DNA from 3 places in the Serratia sp. NCCP-200 genome. Region 2 is predicted to be linked to each of the others. Evidence: predicted binding sites of a transcription regulator. Region 2 holds the regulator's gene; each other region holds the start of a gene.
What was found. Region 2 encodes PurR, which represses purine synthesis genes. Its sites were predicted from a motif close to CANGCAAACGTTTGCNTG; they were not measured.
Positions count from the first base shown of each region.

Region 1: a site for PurR is predicted at 1,716-1,733, ahead of serA (phosphoglycerate dehydrogenase). Genes of this name have one in related genera too.
Region 3: a site for PurR is predicted at 1,094-1,111, ahead of AC6HVW_RS16330 (NCS2 family permease). Genes of this name have one in related genera too.

Region 1 is NZ_BAAKUJ010000002.1:158,968-162,248, forward strand. Features, by position in the region: gene AC6HVW_RS06010 (5-formyltetrahydrofolate cyclo-ligase) at 1-256, shown strand, start outside; gene serA (phosphoglycerate dehydrogenase) at 304-1,542, opposite strand; gene rpiA (ribose-5-phosphate isomerase RpiA) at 1,968-2,627, opposite strand; gene AC6HVW_RS06025 (LysR family transcriptional regulator ArgP) at 2,844-3,281, shown strand, end outside.
Region 2 is NZ_BAAKUJ010000003.1:366,578-369,858, forward strand. Features, by position in the region: gene punC (purine nucleoside transporter PunC) at 1-149, opposite strand, end outside; gene punR (DNA-binding transcriptional activator PunR) at 275-1,195, shown strand; gene purR (HTH-type transcriptional repressor PurR) at 1,228-2,253, opposite strand; gene cydH (cytochrome bd-I oxidase subunit CydH) at 2,578-2,667, shown strand; gene sodB (superoxide dismutase [Fe]) at 2,729-3,281, opposite strand, start outside.
Region 3 is NZ_BAAKUJ010000004.1:408,766-412,046, reverse strand. Features, by position in the region: gene AC6HVW_RS16340 (glutathione S-transferase family protein) at 1-407, shown strand, start outside; gene AC6HVW_RS16335 (VOC family protein) at 454-861, shown strand; gene AC6HVW_RS16330 (NCS2 family permease) at 1,250-2,611, shown strand; gene AC6HVW_RS16325 (Na+/H+ antiporter) at 2,796-3,281, shown strand, end outside.

The sequences.
Region 1 (3,281 bases), on a different contig from region 2:
CCACGTCTTACCTGTGCCACTGTTGGATGTGGTATTGACGCCGATGGTCGCCTTCGATTCGGCAGGGCAACGTCTGGGGATGGGCGGCGGGTTTTACGATCGCACCTTACAAAACTGGCAACACGCAGGCCCCTATCCGCTGGGGATTGCGCACGATTGCCAACAAGTTAGCGCCCTGCCGGTGGAGCAATGGGATATCCCTCTGCCAGAGATTATCACCCCATCACAAACCTGGGCCTGGCCAATCTCCGCATAGCAAAAGGCCGGATTGCTCCGGCCTTGGTGTTTTCCGTCGGTTACCGACTAGAGCAGTAAGCGGGCGCGGATAGTCCCTTCGATCGCTTTCATACGTTGCAACGCGGCATCAGCACGTTCGGTTTCCGCTTCGATATCGATAACCACGTAGCCGATTTCCGAGCTGGTCTGCAGATACTGGGCCGCGATGTTCACCCCTTCTTCGGCGAAGATCTGGTTAATCTGCGTCAGGATGCCTGGACGGTTTTCATGAATATGCAGCAAACGGCTGGCGTTCGGGCCATGAGCTGGCAGCGATACCTCTGGGAAGTTGACCGCGGACAGCGTTGAGCCGTTATCGGAATACTTCGCGAGCTTGCCAGCCACTTCATCACCGATGTTCTCCTGCGCTTCCTGGGTTGAACCGCCGATATGCGGCGTCAACAGCACGTTATCGAACTCGCACAGTGGAGAATTGAACGGATCGCTGTTGGTTGCCGGCTCTTCCGGGAACACGTCGATTGCCGCACCAGCCAGATGGTTGCTCGCCAAGGCGTTACACAGTGCCGGGATATCTACCACGGTGCCACGTGAGGCGTTGATCAGGATCGCACCTGGCTTCATCAGCGCCAGCTCTTCGGTGCCGATCATGTTCTTGGTCGACAGCGTTTCCGGCACGTGCAGCGTAACCACGTCGCTCATATTGAGCAGGTCGGACAGATGACGCACCTGTTGGGCATTACCCAACGGCAGCTTGTTCTCGATGTCGTAGAAGAACACCTTCATCCCCAGGCCTTCCGCCAGGATGCCAAGCTGAGTCCCGATGTGGCCGTAGCCGATGATCCCCAACTTTTTGCCCCGCGCTTCATACGAGCCCACGGCCAGTTTCTGCCACTGGCCACGGTGTGCCTTGGCGTTGGCCATTGGGATCCCGCGCAGCATCAACAGCAGCTCACCCAGCACCATTTCGGCCACGGATCGAGTATTGGAGAAAGGCGCGTTAAACACCGGAATACCGCGTTTGGTCGCTGCTTTCAAATCAACCTGGTTGGTGCCGATACAGAAACAGCCCACCGCGACCAGCTTCTCTGCGGCCGCGAAAACTTCCTCGGACAGATGCGTACGCGATCGGATACCCACGAAGTGTGCATCACGGATCGATGCCTTCAGCGCTTCGGTGTCTAACGCACCTTTGTGATATTCGATGTTGCTATATCCGGCAGCACGCAGGTTATCTACGGTGCTCTGATGAACCCCTTCTACCAACAGGAACTTAATCCTGTCTTTCTCCAATGATACTTTTGCCATTTACCCGACCCTATAATCAGACTTCAGAAGCGGCTGTTTTCCCCTTTATACCCGTCATATTCCAAGCGACAGCTTGAAATCCAGAGGGTATAGCTTTCACATTACCGCCAGACCGGCAGCAACCCAAAATCAACAGCACGTCCCTCCAACATAACAAAAATAACGCGCCCGGCAATACAAACGATTGCCTGCCCGTTAGCACAAGGCTCAGCGATGTCGGTGCTTTCTGGTGGAAAATGCCATTGGGAAAGATTTAGGCAGAAGCTTAACGGAGGTTATTCACGCAATGTGACATATGTCACCAAATTCGCCCGTTTTAAGAAAAGATATTTTAAGACAAGAATTATGCGTGGCGGACCGTAAGCCAGTAAAAAGCGGCGAGCCGGCTGAGACTTTGTCAGCAGGCTCACCGCTTTACGGCCAGATTATCTGACCACTTTTTTTACGCCATCCGGTGTGCCAACCAACGCGACGTCCGCGCCACGGTTGGCAAACAGGCCAACGGTAACCACGCCAGCAATGCCGTTGATTTTGTTTTCCAACGCGATGGCATCGAGGATTTCCAGGTTGTACACATCCAGGATCACGTTGCCGTTATCGGTTACAACGTTCTGGCGATATTCCGGCAGGCCGCCCAGCTTGACCAACTCACGCGCTACATAGGAACGGGCCATCGGGATCACTTCTACCGGCAGCGGGAATTTACCCAGCACATCAACCTGCTTGGTGGAGTCGACAATGCAGATAAACTGGCGGGCAATGGCAGCAATGATCTTCTCACGGGTCAGAGCCGCGCCACCGCCTTTAATCATCTGCATGTGGCCGTTGATTTCATCGGCACCGTCCACGTAGATATCCAACGAATCCACTTCATTGCTATCGAAAACGTGGATCCCCAGGCTTTTCAGCTTGGCGGTCGACGCGTCTGAGCTGGATACCGCGCCTTCGATCTGGTGTTTGATCGAACCCAACGCATCAATAAAGTGAGCCGCGGTAGAGCCGGTGCCCACGCCCACGATAGTGCCAGGCTTCACGTATTCCAATGCTGCCCAACCTACCGCTTTTTTCAGTTCATCCTGAGTCATGATGTGCTCATTGCCTATGTACGAAAACGTGTGCGTATTATAGGGTAAATCACTGACGGCAACTTAGGCTAAAACACACTTATTTAACCTGACGCACATTTCTGCTCCTCCCTACGACGCCCGCGCTGAAAAGAGCGGCGGGATTTTTTCACCTGAGAAAGTGCAAAAATGTGGCATAGTGCCTGAATCAATTTACTAAAAGGGATCTTCTCTCCGATGAAACGCCCAGACTATAGAACGCTGCAAGCGCTGGACGCGGTGATCCGTGAGCGTGGCTTTGAGCGCGCGGCACAAAAACTTTGTATCACCCAATCGGCGGTATCCCAGCGCATCAAACAGTTGGAAAACCTGTTCGGCCAACCGCTACTGGTACGCACCGTACCACCGCGCCCAACCGAGCAGGGTCAAAAACTGCTGGCCTTGCTGCATCAGGTCGAGCTGCTGGAAGAGGAGTGGTTAGGGAATGACAATGGGGTCGATACGCCGCTGTTGCTGTCACTGGCGGTCAACGCCGACAGCCTGGCAACCTGGCTGTTACCGGCGCTAAAACCGGTGCTGGCCGATTCCCCGGTGCGCCTGAATTTACAGGTGGAAGACGAAACCCGCACGCAGGAACGTCTGCGCCGGGGGGAAGTGGTGGGCGCGGTCAGTATC
Region 2 (3,281 bases):
AGGAAGATACTCAGGCTGGCGCTGATTGCCCCAGCGGAGATTTGCAGATCCTGCTGCATTGCCCCAAAGGCGGGCAGGTACATATCGGTAGCCAGATAGCCCAACATACTCAGGCCGGCCAGGTAGAACATAAATCCAAAATTTCGCATTGCTATTTCTCGTTAAAATTATGTTGTCGCAGGTTTTGAAGCGCCGGCAAGTGTATACGGCTGGATCTCTGCTTGTGAAACGGTAATATTTGCAAGGTGCTGTTAAAAAATTTGAAGGCAAACATATGTGGTCTGAATATTCACTCGATGTGGTAGATGCGGTAGCGCGGACCGGCAGTTTCAGCGCGGCGGCACAGGAGCTGCACCGCGTTCCTTCTGCTGTGAGCTATACGGTGCGCCAACTGGAGCAATGGTTGGCGGTGCCGCTGTTTGAACGCCGTCACCGCGATGTGGAACTCACGCCGGCGGGGGCGCTGTTTATTAAGGAGGCGCGAGTTGTTATCAAAAAAATGCTCGATACCCGACGACAGTGTCAGCAGGTGGCCAACGGTTGGCGCGGGCAACTGCGGATTGCGGTCGATCTGATCGTCAAACCCCAGCGCAGCCGCCAGCTGGTGCTGGATTTTTATCGCCATTTCCCCGACGTAGAACTGATGGTGCAGCCGGAAGTATTCAACGGCGTGTGGGATGCGCTGGTCGATGGCCGCGCTGAGATGGCCATTGGTGCAACGCGTGCGGTGCCGGTGGGCGGCGGTTTTGCCTTTCGCGATATGGGCTTTATGAATTGGCTCTGTGTAGTACATGCTAAACATCCGCTCGCCGCCTTGCAAGGAAAGCTGCGCGACGAACAGCTACGGCCTTATCCCTCGTTGCTGTTGGAAGATACTTCGCGCAATTTACCCAAGCGGGTGACCTGGTCGCTGGATAACCAGCGGCGATTGACCGTGCCGGACTGGGTTTCTGCGGTAGATTGTTTGCGTGCCGGGCTGTGTGTGGGCATGGTACCCGCGCATCGGGTATTGCCGTTGGTACAAAGTGGTGAATTGGTAGTGTTGCCACTGCATGAGCCTTTCCCGCCCAGTGCCTGCTGCCTGACCTGGCAGCAAAACGCCCAGTCTCCGGCCATGGCCTGGCTGTTGGACTATCTGGGCGACAGCGAAACGCTCAATCAGGAATGGCTCAGTGAAGAGGAGCCGGGTGGTTAATCGGGCGCAGTATTGCAGCGCCCCAACAGGAGTTAACGGCGGTAATCGACAAAAGGACCATCGGCGACTGAGCGGCGCTCGATCAGTTTTGGATGTACTTCAATCACCTGCGATTCTTCACGCTTGCTGATAATGCGATCCAACAGCATGGTAAAGGCCATCTCGCCCAGGCGCTCTTTCGGCTGGTGAATGGTGGTCAGCGCCGGGGTGAAGTAGCGGGCATTACGCACGTTGTCGTAGCCAATCACCGAGATATCCTGCGGTACACGCAACCCCAGCTCATCGGCGGCGCAGATCGCCCCCATGGCCATAATATCGCCGCCACAGAAAACGGCGGTTGGACGATGCTTTTGCGACAGGATCTGATGCATGGCTTTGTAGCCAGATTCAGGCTCGAAATCCCCCTGCACGATCCATTCTTCGCGCACTTCGATGTTGGCTTCCTTCATGGCTTTCAGAAAGCCCTGGTGGCGACCTCCACCGGTATTACGCGCCAGTTGACCAGGAATGGCACCGATGTCACGGTGGCCACGTTCGATCAGGTAGCGGCCTGCCAGGTAACCGCCCTCGAAGGCATTGTCGATAATGGTATCGGTGAAGTCTCCGCGCGCGGTACCCCAATCCATCACCACCATGGGAATATTACGGTAATCTTCCAGCATGCCCAGTAGCTGATCTGGATATTCTGAGCACATCACCAGCAAGCCATCGACGCGTTTTTGCGCCAGCATTGCCAGATAGGCTTGCTGTTTATCCAGATTATTGTGCGAGTTACACAAGATCAGGGTATAGCCTTTGCTGTAGCAGCTGTTTTCCACAGCTTCGATCACTTCGGCAAAATAGGGGGCCTCGCTCGAGGTGGCGAGCAAACCGATCGATTTCGTGTGGTTGACCTTGAGGCTGCGGGCCACCGCGCTAGGTGAATAGTGCAGCTCTTTGATGGCGGCCCAAACGGCCGTTTTGGTATCTTCGGCGACGAAACGCGTTTTATTGATAACGTGCGAAACGGTAGTGGTAGAAACGCCAGCGCGTTTGGCCACATCTTTAATCGTTGCCATGTAAAAAATGACTCCTAAACCCACATGTTACAGCATGTAAGTATGATGTTAATCGTTTGCCTGCGTAGATCCTTCCCCAGATAAGCGAAAACTGAGTTTTTAGTGCTGAAGTCGTAAATCGCTTGAACAGGGAGGGGCAGTTTATCGGTACGCAGTTGTGAACTGCGGATTTTGTCGCATATTGAAGAAAAGTGGAAGAGCTAATCGGTAATTATCAGCGGGGAAAGCATAACAAGATTTTAATCACGAACTGTGGGAAAATGATTTGACGTATAAACTGTGTGGCTTATGCTCTGGAAAAGCCAATCTGAGAGGGAGTTGTATATGGATACCAATTTGAAGATGTCATTACTCACCACCGTGGGTGCTTTGGCAATGATTATTGCGTTCAGTTTTATTGCCGCATTGAACTGATCCGTAGCAGAAAAACAAAGGCGCAGCTTCATGCCGCGCCTTATTAGCTAGTCACCCGCCGTTAAGCCAGGTTTTCTGCCACGAACGCCCAGTTAACCAACGCCCAGAAGTTTTCCAGGTACTTTGGCCGCGCATTGCGGTAGTCGATATAGTAAGCATGCTCCCACACGTCAACGGTCAATAACGGAACGTCTGCGCCGGTCAGCGGGGTTGCCGCATTTGAGGTGCTGACGATCGCCAGACTACCGTCCGCTTTTTTCACCAGCCAGGTCCAGCCCGCGCCGAAGTTTTTCACGGCGGCATCGGTGAACTGCTCTTTAAAGGCGGCGAAGGAGCCGAATGACTTATTGATGGCCTCTGCCACTGCGCCCGTTGGCTCGCCACCACCTTGCGGTGATAAGCAGTGCCAATAGAAGGTGTGGTTCCAGACCTGAGCGGCGTTGTTGAACACGCCGCCGGTGGAGGTCTTGACGATCTCGACCAGGGATTTGCCTTCGAACTCGCTGCCTTTCACCAGATTGTTCAGGTTAACCACGTAGGTGTTATGGTGCTTGCCATAGTGGTATTCCAGCGTTTCTGCGGAAATGTGCGGTTCGAGAGCGTTTTTCTCATAT
Region 3 (3,281 bases), on a different contig from region 2:
TTCACGCTCGCCAGGAGTATCGCTATTGGCTGCACTATGCAGAAGGGTCGTTGATGCCGCTGCTGGTAATGAAACTGGTGTTTAGCCGTTTAGGACACCCGCCGATCCCATGGGTGATACGCCCAATTGCCGGGGCGATTGGTAAAGGGGTACAGAAAGAGTATCTGGATAAGCAGATTGTCACGCATCGCGATTATCTGGAGCAACACCTGAATAAAAGCACCTGGTTTGTAGGCAATGAATTCAGCGCTGCGGATATCCAGATGAGTTTCCCTGTGGAGGCGCTAGCTGGGCGAGGCGGGCTGGAGGGGTGCCCGAAACTGCAAAACTATCTGCAACGCATTCACGCGCGTCCTGCGTATCAGCGGGCTCTGGAACAGGGTGGGCCGTTTAGCGTGCTGGGGTGAAGGCTTGAACTATACTCGATAGGGTCACTTTCATAGGAGGTAGCCCATGGCTACGCAAATTTTTGTTAACCTGCCCGTCAGCAATTTGCCCGCTTCTATCGAGTTCTTCCGCCAACTGGGGTTTATCTTCAACCCGCAGTTTACCGATGACACTGCCGCCTGCATGGTCGTGAGTGAGAGTATTTATGTGATGTTGCTGACTCACGAGAAATTCCTACTGTTTACCCCCAATCCCGTCAGTGATGCCAACAAAGCGACGGAAGTGCTGATTTGCCTGTCGCAACCCAGCCGTGCTGCGGTAGATGCGTTGGTACGCAAAGCCATTGCTGCCGGTGGCAATACTTATAATCAGCCACAGGATTACGGCACTATGTATGGCCATGGCTTCCAGGATTTGGATGGTCATATCTGGGAGTTGATGTACATGGATGAGCAGGCGATGCAGTCGCAATAATCTTTTCCGCCCCAAGCTGTCGGGGCGATCTCCCCTCTTCAAGTCGTAATGTGATAAACCTCACATCTTCAACAATGCGCGTTCGCAATACGTTTTCGCATAAATTGTCGCGATCTTTAGTTGATCAGACGGCATAGAAGGCTAGATAATCGTTTGCCTTGAAAATCCCTCCCAGTAGCGTTTGGGATTTTTGGGGATAAGACCACCATAAATCACCCGCTGCATGCGATGAGAGTTAAACGTTTGCCTTTTACACGGCGTCTGTTGCCGCGTTCCTGAAGGGTAAGGAAGCGAACGTGACGGAAACGGTTTCGTAATGACCATGCATCAGTGGGATAACAAGCCACTTCATCCAGGCTGGCAGCAATGAAAAACAGGGGACAGCAACATGTCGAATTCTCAAGCAAATAACGCCGTGACACCCAAAGGCGGGCTTGATGCGTACTTTAAACTTACAGCACGGGGTACCAACGTGCGTCAGGAAGTGGTGGCAGGGCTAACCACCTTCCTGGCGATGGTCTACTCGGTGATCGTGGTTCCCAGCATGCTGGGTAAAGCCGGTTTCCCACCGACTGCGGTATTCGTTGCCACCTGCCTGGTTGCCGGTTTGGGGTCGTTGCTGATGGGCTTGTGGGCCAACCTGCCGATGGCGATTGGTTGCGCCATTTCACTGACGGCGTTCACCGCCTTTAGTCTGGTGCTGGGTCAGCAGATCAGCATTCCCGTGGCGCTGGGCGCGGTATTCCTGATGGGGATCCTGTTTACCATTATCTCGATTACCGGTATCCGTTCCTGGATCCTGCGTAACCTGCCAATGGGAGTGGCGCACGGGACCGGTATTGGTATCGGCCTGTTCCTGCTGCTGATCGCGGCTAACGGTGTCGGCCTAGTGGTGAAAAATCCGCTGGATGGTTTGCCGGTAGCGCTGGGAGCATTTACCTCATTTCCGGTGGTGATGACGTTAATCGGCTTGGCAGTGATCTTCGGCCTGGAAAAGCTGCGCGTGCCTGGCGGTATCTTGCTGGTCATTATTGCCATTTCGGTTATCGGCCTGATTTTCGACCCTGCGGTGAAGTATCAAGGGCTGTTCGCCATGCCTAGCCTGGCGGGGCCGGATGGCAAATCGCTGATCTTCAGCCTGGATATCATGGGGGCGTTACAGCCAGTGGTGTTGCCAAGCGTGTTGGCATTGGTGATGACTGCGGTGTTCGACGCCACGGGTACCATCCGTGCGGTCGCCGGGCAGGCCAATCTGCTGGATAAAGATGGCCAGATCATTAACGGTGGCAAAGCGCTGACCTCTGATTCCCTGAGCAGCATCTTCTCCGGGCTGGTTGGGGCTGCACCTGCCGCGGTTTATATCGAATCTGCCGCGGGTACGGCGGCGGGCGGTAAAACCGGCCTGACGGCCACCGTGGTTGGGCTGTTGTTCCTGCTGATCCTGTTCCTGTCGCCGCTGTCCTATCTGGTGCCTGTTTACGCCACCGCTCCTGCGCTGATGTACGTTGGCCTGCTGATGTTGAGCAACGTCACCAAGCTGGACTTCGACGACTTTGTCGATGCCATGGCCGGTTTGCTGTGCGCGGTGTTTATCGTGCTGACCTGTAACATCGTGACCGGCATCATGCTGGGCTTCAGCTCGCTGGTGATTGGCCGCGTGTTCTCTGGTGAATGGCGTAGGCTGAACATTGGTACCGTGTTAATCGCGGTGGCGCTGGTGGCATTCTATGCGGGTGGTTGGGCAATTTAAGCCTTTCTTCAACGGGGCCATCCTCCGGCCCCGTCGTTCATTTCCTTAAGACTATTCTCCCTCTTTTCTGCGACGTGTTTTGAAAGGCACAACAAGCTTTATAACTGAGAAAAAAAGTGATCTACTATTCGGACACTGTTACCCGCGCGCTTTGGTGATCTGAACTTAAGAGTCTAAGGAAAGCATGGAAATATTTTTTACAATCCTCATTTTGATCCTGGTGGTCTCCCTGTCTGGGGTGGTAACACGCATGTTGCCGTTCCAGATCCCGTTACCCTTGATGCAAATTGCCATTGGGGCCCTGTTAGCCTGGCCGAATTTCGGGCTGCACGTTGATTTTGACCCCGAACTGTTTTTAGTGCTGTTTATTCCGCCATTGCTGTTTGCCGACGGTTGGAAAACACCGACACGCGAATTCCTGCACCACGGGCGTGAAATCCTGGGGCTGGCATTGGTGCTGGTGCTGATCACCGTTGTCGGAGTTGGGTATCTCATTTACATGATGGTCCCGGGTATTCCGTTGGTTGCTGCGTTTGCGCTGGCGGCGGTGTTGTCACCTACCGATGCCGTGGCACTGGGGGGTATTGTTGGCAAAGGGCGCATTCCCAGAAGCATCATGAGTGTGCTGGAAGGCGAGGCGTTGATGAATGACGCTTCCGGCCTGGTATCG